Regions from separate parts of the Streptomyces sp. NPDC085460 genome, predicted to be linked through region 2. Evidence: riboswitches for the same ligand, from Rfam matches in the RefSeq annotation. Region 2 holds a riboswitch; each other region holds the start of a gene.
What was found. A riboswitch is a leader RNA that binds a small molecule or an ion and turns the genes downstream of it on or off. The one in region 2 is predicted to bind cobalamin.
Positions count from the first base shown of each region.

Region 1: linked by a shared signal. The riboswitch ahead of ACIGHB_RS16760 (ribonucleoside-diphosphate reductase subunit alpha) and the one ahead of ACIGHB_RS12880 (acyl-CoA thioesterase) in region 2 are both predicted to bind cobalamin.
Region 3: linked by a shared signal. The riboswitch ahead of metE (5-methyltetrahydropteroyltriglutamate--homocysteine S-methyltransferase) and the one ahead of ACIGHB_RS12880 (acyl-CoA thioesterase) in region 2 are both predicted to bind cobalamin.

Region 1 is NZ_JBITTO010000006.1:78,734-84,404, forward strand. It holds gene ACIGHB_RS16760 (ribonucleoside-diphosphate reductase subunit alpha) at 1-1,480, opposite strand, end outside; cobalamin riboswitch at 1,603-1,741, opposite strand; gene ACIGHB_RS16765 (GNAT family N-acetyltransferase) at 1,783-2,283, opposite strand; gene mctP (monocarboxylate uptake permease MctP) at 2,363-3,988, opposite strand; gene ACIGHB_RS16775 (DUF3311 domain-containing protein) at 3,985-4,239, opposite strand; gene ACIGHB_RS16780 (GntR family transcriptional regulator) at 4,430-5,194, opposite strand; gene ACIGHB_RS16785 (extracellular solute-binding protein) at 5,477-5,671, shown strand, end outside.
Region 2 is NZ_JBITTO010000004.1:396,640-402,310, forward strand. It holds gene ACIGHB_RS12875 (ABC transporter permease) at 1-2,313, shown strand, start outside; cobalamin riboswitch at 2,440-2,596, shown strand; gene ACIGHB_RS12880 (acyl-CoA thioesterase) at 2,668-3,111, shown strand; gene ACIGHB_RS12885 (VTT domain-containing protein) at 3,172-3,657, opposite strand; gene ACIGHB_RS12890 (GtrA family protein) at 4,217-4,747, shown strand; gene ACIGHB_RS12895 (cytochrome P450) at 4,841-5,671, shown strand, end outside.
Region 3 is NZ_JBITTO010000001.1:680,821-686,491, reverse strand. It holds gene ACIGHB_RS02945 (APC family permease) at 1-110, shown strand, start outside; gene ACIGHB_RS02940 (NUDIX domain-containing protein) at 150-575, opposite strand; gene ACIGHB_RS02935 (alpha/beta fold hydrolase) at 701-1,618, opposite strand; gene ACIGHB_RS02930 (AMP-binding protein) at 1,837-3,396, shown strand; cobalamin riboswitch at 3,688-3,913, shown strand; gene metE (5-methyltetrahydropteroyltriglutamate--homocysteine S-methyltransferase) at 4,081-5,671, shown strand, end outside.

The sequences.
Region 1 (5,671 bases), on a different contig from region 2:
TCGGGTAGAAGTTGATGTCGACGACCCGGTCGAGGAAGGTGACCGCGGTGCGGACGGTCTCGTCGAGCCGCTCCCAGTCGATGGTGCCGCCGGACACGAAGGCGCCGAGGTTGACCGAGCCGAGGTTGCAGACGGCCGTCTCGCCGTCGTTCGTGACCTCGATGATCTCGGTGCAGAGGTTGGAGGAGTGGACGACCGTGCCGGGCTCGGCGGTCTGGTTGGCCGTACGGTTCGAGGCGTCCTTGAAGGTCATCCAGCCGTTGCCGGTCTGGGCCAGGGTCCGCATCATCCGGCCGTACAGGTCGCGGGCCGGCATGGTCCGGCGGGCCAGGCCCTTCGCCTCGGCGGCGCGGTAGGCGGCGTCGAACTCCTCGCCCCACAGGTCGACGAGCTCGGGCACGTCGGCGGGGGAGAAGAGCGACCACTCGGCGTCCGCGTTCACCCGGCGCATGAACTCGTCCGGGATCCAGTGGGCGAGGTTCAGGTTGTGGGTGCGGCGGGCGTCCTCGCCGGTGTTGTCGCGGAGCTCCAGGAACTCCTCGATGTCCGCGTGCCAGGTCTCCAGGTAGACCGCGGCGGCGCCCTTGCGGCGGCCGCCCTGGTTGACCGCCGCCACGGAGGCGTCGAGCGTCTTCAGGAACGGCACGATGCCGTTGGAGTGCCCGTTGGTGCCCCGGATCAGGGAGCCGCGCGAGCGGATCCGGGAGTAGGACAGGCCGATGCCGCCGGCGTGCTTCGACAGGCGCGCGACCTGGTGGTAGCGGTCGTAGATCGAGTCCAGCTCGTCCTGCGGGGAGTCCAGGAGGTAGCAGGAGGACATCTGGGGGTGGCGGGTGCCGGAGTTGAAGAGCGTGGGGGAGGAGGGCAGGTAGTCGAGCCGGCTCATCAGCCGGTACAGCGCCGCCACCTCGTCCAGCGCGCGGAGCGAGTCGTCCTCGGCGAGGCCGGCCGCGACCCGGAGCATGAAGTGCTGCGGGGTCTCGATCACCTTGCGGGTGATCGGGTGGCGCAGCAGGTAGCGGGAGTAGAGCGTCCGCAGGCCGAAGTAGCCGAAGCGGTCGTCGCCGGCGAGGTCGATCAGCGCGTCCATGCGGTCCGCGTGCAGCGCGACGAAGGCGGCGGTGCGGTCGGCGATCAGGCCCTCGCGGTGACCGGTGGCGACGGAGGCGGAGAAGCAGACGGCGCCCTGCGTGGCCGCCTCCTCGGCGATGGTGAGGGTGAGCAGCCGGGCGGCGAGCCGGGAGTAGGCGGGGTCCTCGGAGATGAGTCCGGCGGCGGCCTCGGTGGCCAGTTCGCGCAGCTCCGCCTCGTCCGAACCGGCGTGCCGGCCGCGCAGCGCGGCGGCGGCGACCCGGCCGGGGTCGGTGTCGGTGAGGTCGGCGGTGAGGTCGGTCAGGGTCCGCAGCAGCACGGTCCCGGGGCCGTCACTCTCGATCGCGGCGGCCTCGGTGGCTGACGGACCCGCAGGCGCGATGGTCACGTGGGGGCTCTCCCTCGCTCGGCCCGGGGCCACGGCGGGGGAGGGGCGGACGGGCACCCGTACGCGCCCGTGTCCACCGGCCCATTCCGCGAGGCCCGGACGTCATCGGCACCCGGAACGGTCGTACCAGGTGCACTGCCGGCAGGTGTTCGGACTCGCTCCGTGGACAAGGGCACACGAAGTACACCGTTGCGGGACAGTTCCGGATTCGCACCGGATTCCCCTGCGACGACAGCGAGGACGAGCATACATGTGGGGGGCGCCGATCTCGGAACCCCCCACATGTTGTGTCGGTCCGTGGACTACAGCTCCAGGGCGTAGGTTCGCAGAGAGTGTTCGGGGATGGGCTGCCAGTCCCGTTCCGGCGTGCGGACGAAGCCCATCCGCTCGTATATCCGGTGGGCGGAGACCATCTTGGCGTCGGTGGAGAGGACGAGCCTGGCGCAGCCGGGCAGGGCCCGTGCCCGGTCCAGGCAGGCGCGGACGAGCGCCTCCCCGACGCCTCTGCCGCGGGCCGCCGGCGCGACGACGAGCATCCGGAACTCGGCCTCTCCGGGGACGGCGATGTCCGCCCAGGCGGTGCCGCCGGGGGCGAAGGTCACCCCGCCGATGATCCCGTCCTCGGCGTCGGCGGCGACCAGTACCTCGCTCTCGCGCGCCCGCCGGGCCGTGTCGCGGAGCACGTTCAGGTAGAAGTCGTCCTCGCCGTACAGCAGCAGCCCGTCGTTCAGATAGGTGAGTCCGGTGAGGTCACCGAGTTCCTCGTACTCCTCGGGCCGTACCGCCCTGATCGTGAAGTCCATGGGCCTCAGTCTGCCGCGCGGCCACGCGAGAGGGGCCCGGGTTTCTCCCCGGGCCCCTCTCGGTGTGCGTGTGGGCGGCTCAGTGGGTGGAGGCGCCGACCTTCGGGAGCTCCGTGCTGACCCCGGCGTCGCCGGCGTCGGCCGTGTAGTCCGACGGGGAGGTCTCGTCGACGCCCTCGGGCGCCTTGGCGGCCCGCAGGACGAAGGTGAGGACCACGGTGACGACGAGGTTGAGGACGAAGGCGGTGAGGCCGATGTAGCCGATCTCGCCGATGCCCGGGATCTCCGCCGAGGAACCGCCGAAGTGCTTCTGGGTCGGGCTGGCGACGCCGTACGCGGCGGCGGTGCCGTAGATCATGCCGACCGCCCAGCCGGCGATCAGGGCCCAGCGGTGGAACCAGCGGGTGAAGAGGCCGCCGACCAGGGCCGGGAAGGTCTGGAGGATCCAGATGCCGCCGAGCAGCTGGAAGTTGATCGCGACGGTCTTGTCCATGGTGAGGACGAAGGCGAGCGCGCCGACCTTGACCAGGAGCGAGACCAGCTTGGAGACCTTGGTCTCCTGTGCCGGGGTGGCGTCCTTCTTGATGAAGTCCTTGTAGATGTTGCGGGTGAAGAGGTTGGCCGCGGCGATCGACATGATCGCGGCGGGGACGAGCGCGCCGATGCCGATCGCGGCGAAGGCGACGCCCGCGAACCAGTCGGGGAACATGTCCTCGAAGAGCTGCGGGATGGCGAGCTGTCCGTTGGACACCTTCACCCCGGCGGCGATCGCCATGAAGCCGAGCAGCGCGAGCAGGCCCAGCATCAGCGAGTACAGCGGGAGGATCGTGGTGTTGCGGCGGATGACCTCACGGCTCTTGGAGGAGAGGGTCGCCGTGATCGAGTGCGGGTACATGAAGAGGGCGAGCGCCGAGCCGAGCGCGAGCGTCGCGTACGTCCACTGGCTCGCCTCGCCGGGCACCAGCGAGCCGCGCGGCTTCTCGGTCGCCGGGTTGATCGTCGCGTACGCCTCGCCGGCCTTGGCGAAGATCTCGTCGAAGCCGCCGAGCTTGATCGGGATGTAGATGATCGCCACCGCGATGACGATGTAGATCAGGGTGTCCTTGACGAAGGCGATGAGCGCCGGGGCGCGCAGGCCCGAGGAGTACGTGTACGCCGCGAGCACGCCGAAGGCGATGAGGATCGGCAGGTCCTTGATGAACCAGTGGGTGTCCTCGCCGCCGCCGACGCCCATCACGTCGAGGACGGCCTGGATGCCGACGAGCTGGAGCGCGATGTACGGCATGGTGGCGAGGATGCCGGTGACGGCGACGGCCAGGGACAGGCCCTTGGAGCCGAAGCGGCCGCGGACGAAGTCCGAGGTGGTCACGTATCCGTGCTTGTGCGAGACGGACCAGAGCCGGGGCAGGAAGGTGAAGATCAGCGGGTAGACCAGGATCGTGTACGGCACGGCGAAGAAGCCGGCCGCGCCCGCCGCGTAGATGGCCGCCGGGACGGCGACGAAGGTGTACGCGGTGTAGAGGTCGCCGCCGAGCAGGAACCAGGTGACCCAGGTGCCGAACGACCGGCCGCCCAGGCCCCATTCGTCGAGGCTGTTCTCGTTCTCCGCCCTGCGCCACTTGGAGGCGAGGAAGCCCATGACCGTGACGGCCAGGAAGAAGAAGATGAAGACGGCGAGTGCCACGCCGTTGACGCCGTCCTTCATCGCGCGTCACCTCCCTTGCGGGCGCGCTGGTCACGCTGCCACAGCTTGTACGCGATCATCGTGAGCGCGGTCGACACCAGCACCCAGAGCATCTGGTACCAGTAGAAGAACGGGATGCCGGCGAAGAGCGGTTCGACCTTCGCGTACGAGCTCACCCAGAGCATCGCCACGAACGGGGCCGTCAGGCACAGCGCTATGACGACCCTGATCGGTGTGATGACCGGTTGGTTCCCGGTTGTGGCTTCTGACATGGTGAAGTGGTCCCCTCGCTGATCACCGGCTGATGCCGAGGAAATGTAGGGGACCGTCCAGTCCATGGGAACCCTCGTCCGAATAACGGACGTGTATCGGGCGGGTCTCGGCGATGGGCGCACCGGCCCTGGAACAGAACTACCCCGACACATCACACGGATGCGCCGGGGTACGGGTTCAGATCGATTTTCAGCCGTTGGGCCGCTGGAGGCGGGCGACGAACTTGTAGCGGTCGCCGCGGTAGACGGAGCGCACCCATTCGACCGGTTCGCCCTGGGCGTCCAGGGAGTGGCGGGAGAGCATCAGCATCGGCAGTCCGACGTCGGTGCCGAGCAGTCCGGCCTCGCGGGGGGTGGCGAGCGAGGTCTCGATGGTCTCCTCGGCCTCGGCGAGGTGGACGTCGTAGACCTCGGCGAGGGCGGTGTAGAGCGAGGTGTACTTGACCAGCGAACGGCGCAGCGCGGGGAAGCGCTTGGCCGAAAGGTGCGTGGTCTCGATCGCCATCGGTTCGCCGTTGGCCAGCCGGAGGCGCTCGATGCGGAGCACCCGGCCGCCGGCCGTGATGTCGAGCAGCCCGGCGAGGGTGTCGTCGGCGGTCACGTACCCGATGTCGAGGAGCTGCGAGGTGGGTTCGAGGCCCTGGGCGCGCATGTCCTCGGTGTACGAGGTGAGTTGCAGGGACTGGGAGACCTTCGGCTTCGCCACGAAGGTGCCCTTGCCCTGGATGCGCTCCAGCCGGCCCTCGACGACCAGCTCCTGGAGGGCCTGGCGCACGGTGGTGCGCGAGGTGTCGAACTCGGCCGCGAGGGTCCGCTCCGGCGGCACGGGGGTGCCCGGCGGAAGGGTCTCCGTCATGTCGAGGAGGTGCCTTTTCAGCCGGTAGTACTTGGGCACGCGCGCGGTGCGGGTGGCCGCTCCGCCCTCTGTCTCCGTGCTGCCCGCCTCCGTGGCCATGGCCTGCCTTCCCGACTGTGCTGCTGCCGTCACCGGCTCCTCCGTCTGTCGCGGCTCACATGGTGGCACGGACCGGTCACGGGTCGTCGGCCTCCCTCAGGTGTCGGTCCGATAACGGACGCGACTGCCCTTCTTATACACCCTTGACACCCCTAAAGGTCTAGGCCAAGCTCCGGGTACTGGTCTAAACCATTAAAGACCAGGTCCCAGCCCCACGAGCACTACCTGACGTATGTCTTCGCGCGGTGGGCAGGGGTTGCAGGCATCCCTGAGGAGGGTGGCGTGAAGCGCAAGCTCATCGCGGCGATCGGCGTCGCGGGCATGATGGTCTCTATCGCTGCGTGTGGTTCCGACAGCGGTGACAAGAACAAGGACAAGGCCGAGGGCGGCAACAAGTCGCTCACCGTCTGGGTCATGGACGGTTCCGCTCCCAAGGAGTGGATCGACGGCGTCAACAAGGAGTTCGAGGCCGCCCAC
Region 2 (5,671 bases):
CGGCGGACGCAGTCGCTCCTGATCGGGCTCGCCGCGATGACGGCGGTGGCCGCCTCCGTCCTGGCCGGCTCCCTGATCGTGGTCTCCGGCGACCCCTTCCGCGACGCCTTCGCCCGGCAGAACGGGGCGCACCTGTCCGTGGAGTTCGACGCGGAGGCGGTGAGCGCCGGGCGGCTGGCGGGCTCCGGGGAGGCGGCGGGGGTGAGCGCGGCGGCGGGCCCGTTCCGCACGGCGACGGTCACCCCCCGCGCCGACGGGTCCGGTCCCGGGTGGCCGGTGACCGTGGCAGGGCGGCCCGATCCGGGCCGCGAGGTGGACGCGGTGGCGCTGCTCGACGGGCGGTGGGCCGCGGGCCCCGGGGAGATCGTGCTCTCCGCCGACGCCCCGCTGTTCCCGGTCCTGGGTCTGAAGGTCGGGTTCCCCGGGCGGTCCGGCGACACGACGCTGACGGTGGTCGGAGTGGCCCGCTCGGTCACCGGGACCGCCGACGCGTGGGTGGTCCCGGAGCAGATGCCGGCGCTCGCCCCGTCCGGCGGCGGGGGGTTCCAGATGCTGTACCGCTTCGCGGACGCGGGCACCGCCGAGGCCGTCGCCGCCGGCGGGAGGGCGGTGACGGCGGGGCTGCCGGCCGGGGCGGCCGCCGGCGAGCGGTCGTGGCTGACCGTCGCGGGGGACGCCGAGCGCGACACCGCCCTCTACGTGCCGTTCCTCATGGCGTTCGGCGCGCTCGGCCTGGTCATGTCGGTGCTCGTCGTCGGCCACGTCGTCGCGTCGGCGGTCGGCACGGGGACGCGCCGGATCGGCGTCCTGAAGGCCGTCGGCTGCACCCCGGCCCAGGTCGTCCGCGCGTACGTCGGCCAGGCGCTGGTGCCCGCCGCCGTCGGCACGGCCGTCGGCGTGCTCGCCGGTCATCTGCTCGCGGTGCCCGTCCTGGCCGAGGCCGAGGAGGTGTACGGCACTTCCTCGCTGGCCGTCGCGCCCTCGGTCGACCTGGCGGTGGTCACCGGGGTGCTCGGCCTGGTGGCGGCGACCGCGTGGGCGAGCGCCCGGCGGGCGGGCCGGCTGCGCACGGTCGACGCGCTCGCCGTCGGACGCGCCGCCCCGACGGGGCGCGGGGGGCGGGCGGCCCGCCTGGCCGGGCGCCTGCCGCTGCCGCAGCCGGTCGCCCTGGGCCTGATGCGCCCCTTCGCCCGGCCGCTCCGCGCGCTGGCCATGGGCACGGCGGTCCTGTTCGGCGCCGTCGCCGTCACGTTCACCGTGGGGATGAGCGCCTCGCTCGGCGAGGTGATGAAGGCCAAGACCCACGACGTGGCGGACGTCACCGTGCCCGAGCCCCGGCCGGCCCCCGGCCCTCCCGGCACCGGGGCCGCCCCCGGGCCGCCGCCGAAGGTCGATCCCGCGGCCGTCGGCGCGGCGGTCGCGGCGACCCCCGGCACCGGGCGGTACTACAGCGCCACGACGGTACGGGCGACGGTGTCCGGCCTGACCGGCCTCGTCGAGGTGGTCGCCTTCACCGGCGAGGCGTCCTGGGGCGGGTACACGATGGTGTCGGGCCGCTGGTTCGGCGCGCCCGGCGAGGCCGTCGTGCCGACCCCGTTCCTGACCGCCACCGGCACCCGCGTCGGCGACACCGTCACCCTGAGCGGGATGGCCGAGCCGGTCACGGTACGGATCGTCGGCGAGGTCCTCGACCCGCGCAACGACGGCATGCAGGTCTTCACCGACGTCGCGAGCGTCGCCCCCGCGCACCCCGACCCGACGCCGACCAGTCACCACATCGCGGTCGCCCCGGGCACCGACGTACCGGCCTACGTCGAGGCGCTGAACGCGCGTCTGGCGCCGCTGGGGGCCACCGCTCGGACCGGCGGGCTCCGCTCGGGCGGCGACATGGTCGTGACGCTCCGGGTGCTGGCGGCGCTCCTGACCCTGGTCCTCGTCGCCGTCGCCGCGCTCGGCGTCCTCAACGGCGTGCTGCTCGACACCCGGGAGCGCTTCCGGGAGATCGGCGTGCACAAGGCGCTCGGCATGACCCCCCGGCAGACCGTGGCGATGGTCCTCACGTCGGTCGCCGTGACCGGGACGGCCGCGGGTGCCCTGGGCGTACCGCTCGGGGTGGCGCTGCACGGCCGGGTCCTGCCGGCGATGGCCGACGGCGTGGGGCTGCGTCTGCCCGCCTCCGTCATCGACGTGTACGGCGCGGGCGAGCTCCTCCCGCTGGCCCTCGGCGGCCTGCTCATCGCCGCCCTGGGGGCCCTCCTCCCCGCCGCCCGGGCCGCCCGGACCCGTACGGCCACGGCGCTGCGCACGGAGTAGCCGGGGCGGGACAGGGGGAGGGTCCGCGCGGGCGGCGGCGGCGCGTACGCTGGCGGGTGCAGCTGGTTCGCCCCCGTCCTCCCCCTGGCCCGAACGGCATGGGGATCCCGTGACGGACGGCGTCGCAAGAGGGAACCCGGTGGGAATCCGGGACTGCCCCGCAGCGGTGAGCGGGAACGACCGCCGTCATACGCACTGGGTCCGGGGAGGACCTGGGAAGCGACGGCCAGTAGGGGTCCGCCGGGTGGAGATCCGGAGGGCGTGCCCGCGAGTCCGAAGACCTGCCCACTGTCCGCGCGCCGGCGACCCGTGCGCGCGGTGCCGCACCGCCGCGACTCGCGAAGGAGAGTTGACGTGGCCGATCGTGCCGTCTCCGCATCCCCCCGACCCGCCAAGACCCCGGACGACTCCCGGGTGGTGCTCGCCCACATCATGAGCGAGCACGACACCAACCTGTACGGCACCATCCACGGTGGCGTCATGATGAAGCTGATCGACGACGCCGCCGCGGCCGCCGCCGGGCGTCACGCCGACGGACCGGCGGTGACCGTGTCGGTCGACCGGATGACCTTCCTCGCCCCGGTCCGGGCCGGGGACCTGCTCAGCGTGGAGGCGGGTCTGGAACGGGCCGGGCGGACCTCGATGACCGTCGGCGTCCGCGTGACCGCCGAGCGCTGGAACAGTTCCGGCCCGGCCACGGAGGTCGCGACCGCCTTCCTCACCTTCGTCGCCATCGACGCCGAGGGTTCCCCCCGCCCGGTTCCCGCCCTGCACGTGGTGAACGCCGGCGTCTCCTGATCCCGGCGGGGACCGCGCTGGACGCGCCCGGTCGTCAGGACAGGCTGTCAGGACCGGTCGTCAGGACAGGCCGGGTTCGTCCGCGTCCGGCGCGGTCGTCGCCGCGCGTCGCCTGCGGTACGCCACGAGCCCGCACGCCCCGAGGAGGAGGACGGCCACCCCGGCCACGCCCAGCGCCGTGTGCCGGGCGAACAGCGCGCCCAGAGCGGCGAGCGCGCCGATCCCGACGGTGGCGTAGATCAGGGCCCAGGCCGCTCCGCCCACGAACAGCGCGGGAAGGTAGCGCGGCAGCGGCATGCGCATGGTGCCGGCGAGGAAGTTGGCGGCGGTCTGGAAGCCGACGGTCAGGAAGGAGACGGCCACGACGGGGGCGCCCCACCGCTGGATCGCGGTCTCGACGCGCTGGAACTTGGCGGAGGAGATCCGCTCGGCGAACCTGCTGCGGCGGGCGCCGGCGCCGGCGAGCCAGCCGACGGCGAAGGTCCCTCCGGCCCTGAGCAGGACGATCACGTAGAGAGTCGCGGCCGTCATCGCGATCTTACCCACGACGCCTCGTCCCGGTCAGTAGCCGCGCGCGTCCCGCCACCGTGGCCCCACGAAGGGCACCAGCCCGGTCTCCGCCTGTCACCTGCGCTCCGCCTCTGCCCGTCGCGTGCCCCGAGCCCCACCGTACCGGCACGCGAACCCGCCTCCACCACCGAGCGGAAGCCACCCGGCAAGGTCACCCTAACCGAACGCGCGTACGCCGGATCGGGCCCACCCGGACAGAGCCTGCCCCGCCCCCAGTGCTACCCACGCCGCCCACGCCTCACCCTCCCGCCCGGGCGGCCGCCGCGCGTGCGAGCGGAAAGGCGTCGACCCGCGTCCCGTGCGCCGTGGCGCAAAAGTGGCACCACTGCGATGCCACACGAAAACCCCAGCTCCACGCGGGTTCGACCCCACCCCAAGGGGCCGATTTCGGCCTGACGCGCCACGTGATGCCAAATCATGAAGACACTGGCGCCATCTATGTGCCATCATGGCACCACTGGCGGCACATTCCTCGGTGGTCCGAGTCGAGGGATGCGCACCTCGCGACGCTCGCCATGGAGAGGGGGGTCGGGCCATGCCGACAGCGCGGAGCCGACGGCAGGCGGCACCCGGCACCGCCACCGCCTTCACCCGTTTCGTGCTCTGCGGCGGCGGAGTGGGGGTGGCCGCCGGGTTCGCCGTGACGGCGCTGGGCGCCTGGATCCCCTGGGTGCTGGCCAACGCCCTGGTCACCGTGGTCTCCACGGTCCTCTCCACCGAACTGCACGCGCGCTTCACCTTCGGCACGGGCGGACGCGCGACACGGCGCCAGCACGCGCAGTCCGCCGGTTCGGCCGCGGCGGCGTATGTCGTGACCTGTCTGGCGATGTTCGTCCTGGAGCACCTGGCGGCGGCGCCCGACGCGATGCTCCGGCAGACCGTCTACCTGGCCGCCTCCGCACTGGCCGGCGTCGGACGCTTCGCCGTACTGCGCCTGCTCGTCTTCGCGCGCCACCGCTCGCGAGCCGCGACCCCCGCCCCCACTCCCCTTCGCCGCCCCTTGCGCGCCGTCACGGCGACCGCCTCGGCCCCGGTCGACCGCGCGGCACTCCGCCGCGCCGCCTGACCCCCGGGCCGGGCAGCCCCTGCCCGCACCACCGGCCGACCCGGCCGGCCCGCACACGCGTTCACCGCACTCGCTCTCTCGACCGGAGGACCCATGCAGCACGAACCGACGACCCCCCGCACCTCGACCGAGCCCGACACGCTCCCGACCGAGCCCGTCACGCTGCCGACCGAGCGCGCCGCGGGCTGCCCCTTCGACCCGCCCGCCGGTCTGGCGGAGCTGCGCGACGCGGCGCCCCTGGCCCGGATGACGTACCCCGACGGGCACGTGGGGTGGCTCGCCACCGGCTACTCGACGGTCCGCGCCCTCATGGGCGACCCCCGGTTCAGCTCCCGGTTCGAGCTGATCCACTACCCCTTCCCCGGCGCACCCGAGGGCCCGCTCCCGCCCGCGCCCGTCGGCGACATGACCGGGATGGACGCGCCCGAGCACACCCGCTTCCGGCGGATCCTCGCGGGGAAGTTCACCGTGCGCCGCATGCGCGAACTCACCGAGCGGATGCGGGAGATCACCGCCGAGCACCTGGACGCGCTGGAGCGGAGCGGGCCCGGGACCGACCTCGTCGAGGCGTTCGCGCGGCCCGTCCCCGCGCTGATGATCTGCGAGCTGCTCGGCGTGCCCTACGCCGACCGCGGGCGCTTCCAGCACCACGCCCACACCCTGATGTCCCAGGACGTGACGCCCGAGGAGCGGTACGGGGCGATGGCCGGGCTCCAGGAGTACATGGCCGGGCTGGTGGCCGCCAAACGCGCCGTACGCTCCGACGACCTGCTCGGCGACCTCGCCCAGGACTCCGACCTGACCGAGGAGGAACTCGTCGGCATCGGCGGCTTCCTGCTCGCCGCGGGGCTCGACACGACCGCGAACATGATCGCCCACGGAACGTTCGCCCTGCTCCGCAACCCCGACCAGACCGAGGCCCTG
Region 3 (5,671 bases), on a different contig from region 2:
TGGTTCTCGCCTTCGCCCTTCCGCTGTCCTCCGTCGTCACCGGAGCAACCGTGCTGGCCGTCGGCGCCGCCGTCTACGGCATGCGCCGCGCACTCGCCCGCCGCGCATAGCCACGGGGGCGCACGCGCGCATCGGCCGGCAGCGGCGGGTCAGGGTGAGGCGTACAGGCTCGCGGCCTGTTCTCGCGTGGGCAGGAGCCGGGGGATGAGGCGGAGGTACGCCACCATTCCGAGGACTTCGACGAGGGGTGGGCGACGCCTCGGGCTTGAGGCGATGCCGTCGAGCCCCTCCGGGGTCAGCGGGACCTCCTCCAGCGCGTACTCGCCGCGGCCTTCGGCGCTGAACTCGGGGCCGGTGCGGTCGTCGAAGGACCACGTCGCGATCCGGGCGAGGTGGAAGAGCTGGCGCTCGTCGTCGGTCTCCCTCGTGTGGAGGAGGCGGACGATGTCCGCCTTCCCCGCGATCTCCTCGTGGATCTCCCGGTGGAGGGCGGCCTCCCGGGACGCGTCGCCCTGTTCGACGCCGCCGCCGGGCAGGACCCAGTACTCGGGGATGCCGGGCCTGGTGCGGCGGATGCCTCGGCACGACGGACGAACACGGTCGCGTCGGTATCGACCACAGTCGTGTTCCTGGCCGCCAACGCCATCAGCATCGGATTCGCCGTCACCTGAGAGTTGTCCCGCGAAGTTCCCGGCTCCGGTCAGTGACCACCTGGAGCCGCGCCCACCGGGACGTCGCGTCGGGCGCGGGAGGGACGTTCGAGAGGGGTGAGGAAGTCCAGGGTGTCGAGCGGCTGGTCGGTGAAAAAGCGCAGCAGGAGTTCCGAGACCTCTCGGTGCCGCTCCAGGGCGGAAAGGTGGTCCGTTTCACGGACGAGGGTGAAGACGCTGTCCTCGATGCCGGCCGCGACGTCACGGCCGAGGTCGGGACGGGTGAGCGTGTCGTGTTCGCCGGTGAAGCACAGGGTGGGAATGCCGGTGAGGCCGCCGGCGGGCAGGCCCTGCCAGTCGATGACCCGGCGGGTCGACGCGTCATGCCGTTGGAATCCGTTCCCCTGGACGGCTGCCATGTCTCGGGCGAGGAGCCGGGTGACGGCGGCCCGGTTGCGTACCGGCCGGTCGGCGGGGGCCATGAGCGCGTCGACACTGCGGCGGGCGTAGCCGTCGGCGTCGCCGGACGCAAGCGCTTCGACCATCGCTTCGAGGCTCGCGAGCCCCTCGGGAGGATAGATCGGAGCGGCTCCCGTGAGGACGAGACGGGCGACGTGCCGCGGGTGCTCCTGGGCCAGTCGGTAGACGACGGGCACACCGTAGGAGACCGCGTACAGGTTCACCCTGCCGAGGCCGAGGCGTTCCAACAGGTCCGTCAGGACATCGGTGAGGAAGTCGAATCCGTAGGAGGCCGGCAGCGCGTCGGCCCCGCCCGAACCCGGGAGGTCGACGCTGACCAGGGTGGCCGCTTCGGCCCAAGGCCGTTCGAGGCGGCGGTAGGAGTACATGTTCTGGAAGGCGCCGCCGATCACGACGATCGGTTCCGTGCGGGGCGCCGGGTTCTCCACCACTCGGCACTGGTAGCCGAAGCCGGAGAAGGCGAAACGATGCACCTGGTCAACAGGCATACGAGAAGGCTCCAAAGACGGGAAACGCTTACCGCGATCAACGAGTCACCCACTTGATGGATCTTGTCCGCTGCCCACCACCACACGATCGGGTCACGGCCTGGGCGCATGTGGCAGCGGCACGAACCGCCACGGACACCGTCCCGATTCGTTGCCAGCGTGCGGCCTCCGGCCCCCGCCGGAGCCACGACCGCTTCACCGACACACGGGAGCAGGACATGTCCGCGACCTGGGACACGGCATCGCCCGACGGCACCCGCTTCGTCAGCTACGCCGAGACGCTCCTCGACGTGCTGGGCGAGCATCCCGATCGCCCCGTGGTGATCACCGCGGACCGCATGCCCGTCTCCGCGGCCGAACTCCGGGAGACGACCATCCGACTGGCCCGTTCCCTGGCCGTACGCGGTATCGGTCCGGGCTCGACCGTCGCGCTCCTCACCGGCAACAGCGCGGAAGCGCTGGCCGCACGCCACGCCGCCACCCTGGCCGGCGCCCGTCTGGTCTACCTCTACGACATGCTGCCGCCCGACTCCCTCGCGCACATCGTCCACAGTGTCGAACCCCGACTCCTGCTCGTGGACTCAGTCCGTCACGCGGACATGGAGCGGCTCCTGTCCCTCGTGCCCGCATCGGCCGTGGCGACGCTCGGTCCGGGGCCACGCGGCCGGGACCTCGCCGACATCATCGCCGAAAGCAGCCGTCTGGCTCCAGTGCCCCTCTTCATGGGGGCCGGCCCCGAGGACGACTGGTGCATCCGCCACACCAGCGGTACCACGGGCGTTCCGAAGGCCATCCAGGTGACGCACGGCCAGTACCGCAGCTGTCTGACGAACCTCCGGGTCGACGCGGGCGACCCACCCCGCTTCCTCGCCTGCACCCCCCTCTCCCATGTCGCCGGGCTCTGCGCCGACCTGACGCTGCTTCAGGGCGGAGCGGTGGTGATGCAGCACGCGTTCGAACCCGGCGCCGTCCTCTCCGCGATCGAGCGCGAGCGCATCACCCACACGTGGCTCCTGCCACCCCTCCTGAACCGGTTGCTCGACCATCCCGCCCTCCCTACGACCGACGTGTCCTGCGTCGAACGGATCACCTACGGGGGCAGTCCGGCCGCACCGGCGAGACTGCGACAGGCGGAGGAGGTCTTCGGGCCCGTGCTCCACAGCTGGTACGGGCAGAGCGAAACCCTCGGACTCACCGAGGTGAGCCCTGAGGAACACAGGGTGGTCGGGCGCCACGGTCAGATCACCGTCGGTCGACCCATGGCCGGCGTCGAGCTCACCATCCGCGACGAGCGCGGTGAACCCGTACCCGCGGGGACGCAGGGGGAGATCGTCGCCCGCTCCCCGGGGATGATGTCCGGCTACTGGAAGCAGCCGGAGCTCACGGCGGAGGTCATGCGGGACGGCTGGGTGCGGACCGGCGACGTCGGATACCTCGACGAGAGCGGTTATCTCTTCCTCGTCGACCGGTGCAACGACATGATCAAGGTGGCGGGCGGGGGCATCTACCCGAGCGAGGTCGAAGCGGTGCTCCTGACCCATCCGGCCGTCGCCCAGTGCGCCGTCTTCAGCGTGCCCGACCAGGATGCGACCGAGCACGTGCACGCCGCCGTGGTGCCCGCCCGGGACCACGACATCACCCACGACGAGATCCATGCCTTCGTCACCGCCCGCAAAGGCGACCAGTACGCACCGACCGTGGTCCACCTGCTGGCCGACATCCCCCACACGTCCGTGGGAAAGCCCGACCGGCGCAGGCTCCGAGCGCTGCTGAGCTGACGATTCCCTTTCCGACTGCGGTACGGAGATGCCGTGCCTGCCGCAGGGCTGTGCCGACTTCGGCCGGCGGCCCGAGGGTGTTGACGACGAACCGACGCGCGCCGGGCCGGTCCTTCGTGAGCGCGTCGATCAGCTCGACGTCGGCGTAGGCGGTGAACCGCCGGCCGGAACCCAGCCGGATCACCAGCGCCTGTGCCGCGAGGTCCCTCTCCACGTGGTGCGGGTCCGGGACGGTTCTCATGGTGACGTCCGCATGGTGGGATCTCGTCACCGCTGGGCTCGTGCGCGGCTAGGGTGGCGTCCGCAGCTGGTTCGTCCCGTCATCCAGGCGGGAACGTCGTAAGAGGGAACCCGGTGGGAATCCGGGACTGCCCCGCAGCGGTGAGCGGGAACGACCGCCGTCATACGCACTGGGACCGGAGAACGGTCCTGGGAAGCGACGGCCAGTAGGTGCCTGCCTCGTCAGAGGCCGGTGTGCCCGCGAGTCCGAAGACCTGCCCGTTGCCCGTACGCGGACGTACTCCGCGCACGGCCATTCCGGTGACCTCGTGGGCGGGTCGGCGTACACGGCGAGCGGCACGTGCGGTGTTCCACCGCGGCGTGAGCCGCGCGTTCCGTCGTATTCCTTCGCGTCCGCGTCCCCCGCCGGGATGTTCCGGACACAAACTCGCGAAGGAGAGTTCCGTGACAGCGAAGCCCGCGACCGCGGCAGTTCGAGCCACCGTGTACGGCTACCCCCGCCAGGGTCCGAACCGTGAGCTGAAGAGGGCGATCGAGGGGTACTGGAAGGGCCGCGTCACCGCCGACGCCCTCCGGGCCACCGCCGCCGAGCTGCGCAGGTCGAACTGGCGGCAGCTGGCCGACGCCGGCATCACCGAGGTGCCCACCGGCGACTTCTCGTCCTACGACCACGTCCTGGACACCAGCGTCATGGTCGGCGCCATCCCCGCCCGGCACCGGGAGGCCGTGGCCGCCGACGCCCTGGACGGCTACTTCGCCATGGCCCGGGGCACGCAGGACGTGGCGCCCCTGGAGATGACGAAGTGGTTCGACACCAACTACCACTACCTCGTCCCCGAACTCGGCCCCGACACCGTCTTCACCGCCGACTCCTCCCGGCAGGTCGCCGAGCTGAAGGAGGCCCTGGCCCTGGGGCACGCGGCGCGCCCGGTGCTCGTCGGCCCGGTCACCTACCTCCTGCTGGCCAAGCCCGCGCCCGGCGTCGCCGCCGGCTTCGACCCGCTGACCCTCCTGGACCGGCTGCTGCCCGTCTACGCCGAGGTCCTCGCCGACCTGCGCGCGGCGGGCGCCGAGTGGGTTCAGCTGGACGAGCCCGCCCTCGTCCAGGACCGCACTCCGGCCGAGCTGAACGCCGCCGCCCGCGCCTACCGCGATCTCGGCACGCTCACCGACCGGCCCAAGCTGCTCGTCGCCTCCTACTTCGACCGGCTCGGCGACGCGCTCCAGGTGCTCGCCTCAGCCCCCGTGGAGGGCCTCGCCCTCGACTTCACCGAGCGCGCCGCCGCCAACCTCGACGACCTCGCCGCGGTCGGCGGACTGCCTGGCAAGCGCCTGGTCGCGGGCATCGTCAACGGCCGCAACATCTGGATCAACGACTACCAGAAGTCCCTGGCCACCCTCGCCACCCTGCTCGGTCTCGCCGACCGCGTCGACGTGGCGGCGTCCTGCTCGCTCCTGCACGTCCCGCTCGACGCGACCGCCGAGAACGACATCGACCCCCAGGTCCGGCGCTGGCTCGCCTTCGCCCGGCAGAAGACCGCGGAGATCGCCACCCTCGCACGCGGCCTCGCCCAGGGCACCGACGCCATCGCCGCCGAACTGGCCGCCAACCGGGCCGATCTCGCCTCCCGGGCCGAGTCCCCGATCACCCGCGTCCCGGCCGTACGCGCCCGGGTCGAGGCCGTCACCGACACGGACGGCCGGCGCTCCCAGCCGTACGCCGAGCGCGCCGCCGCCCAGCGCGCGCATCTCGGCCTGCCGCTGCTGCCGACCACCACCATCGGCTCCTTCCCCCAGACCGACGAGCTCCGCGTCGCCCGCGCCGACCTGCGCGCCGGCCGGATCGACACCGCGTCGTACGAGGAGCGCGTCAGGGACGAGATCCGCGAGGTCCTCTCCTTCCAGGAGAAGACCGGGATCGACGTCCTGGTCCACGGCGAGCCCGAACGCAACGACATGGTGCAGTACTTCGCCGAGCAGCTGGACGGCTACGTGGCCACCCAGCACGGCTGGGTGCAGTCGTACGGCACCCGCT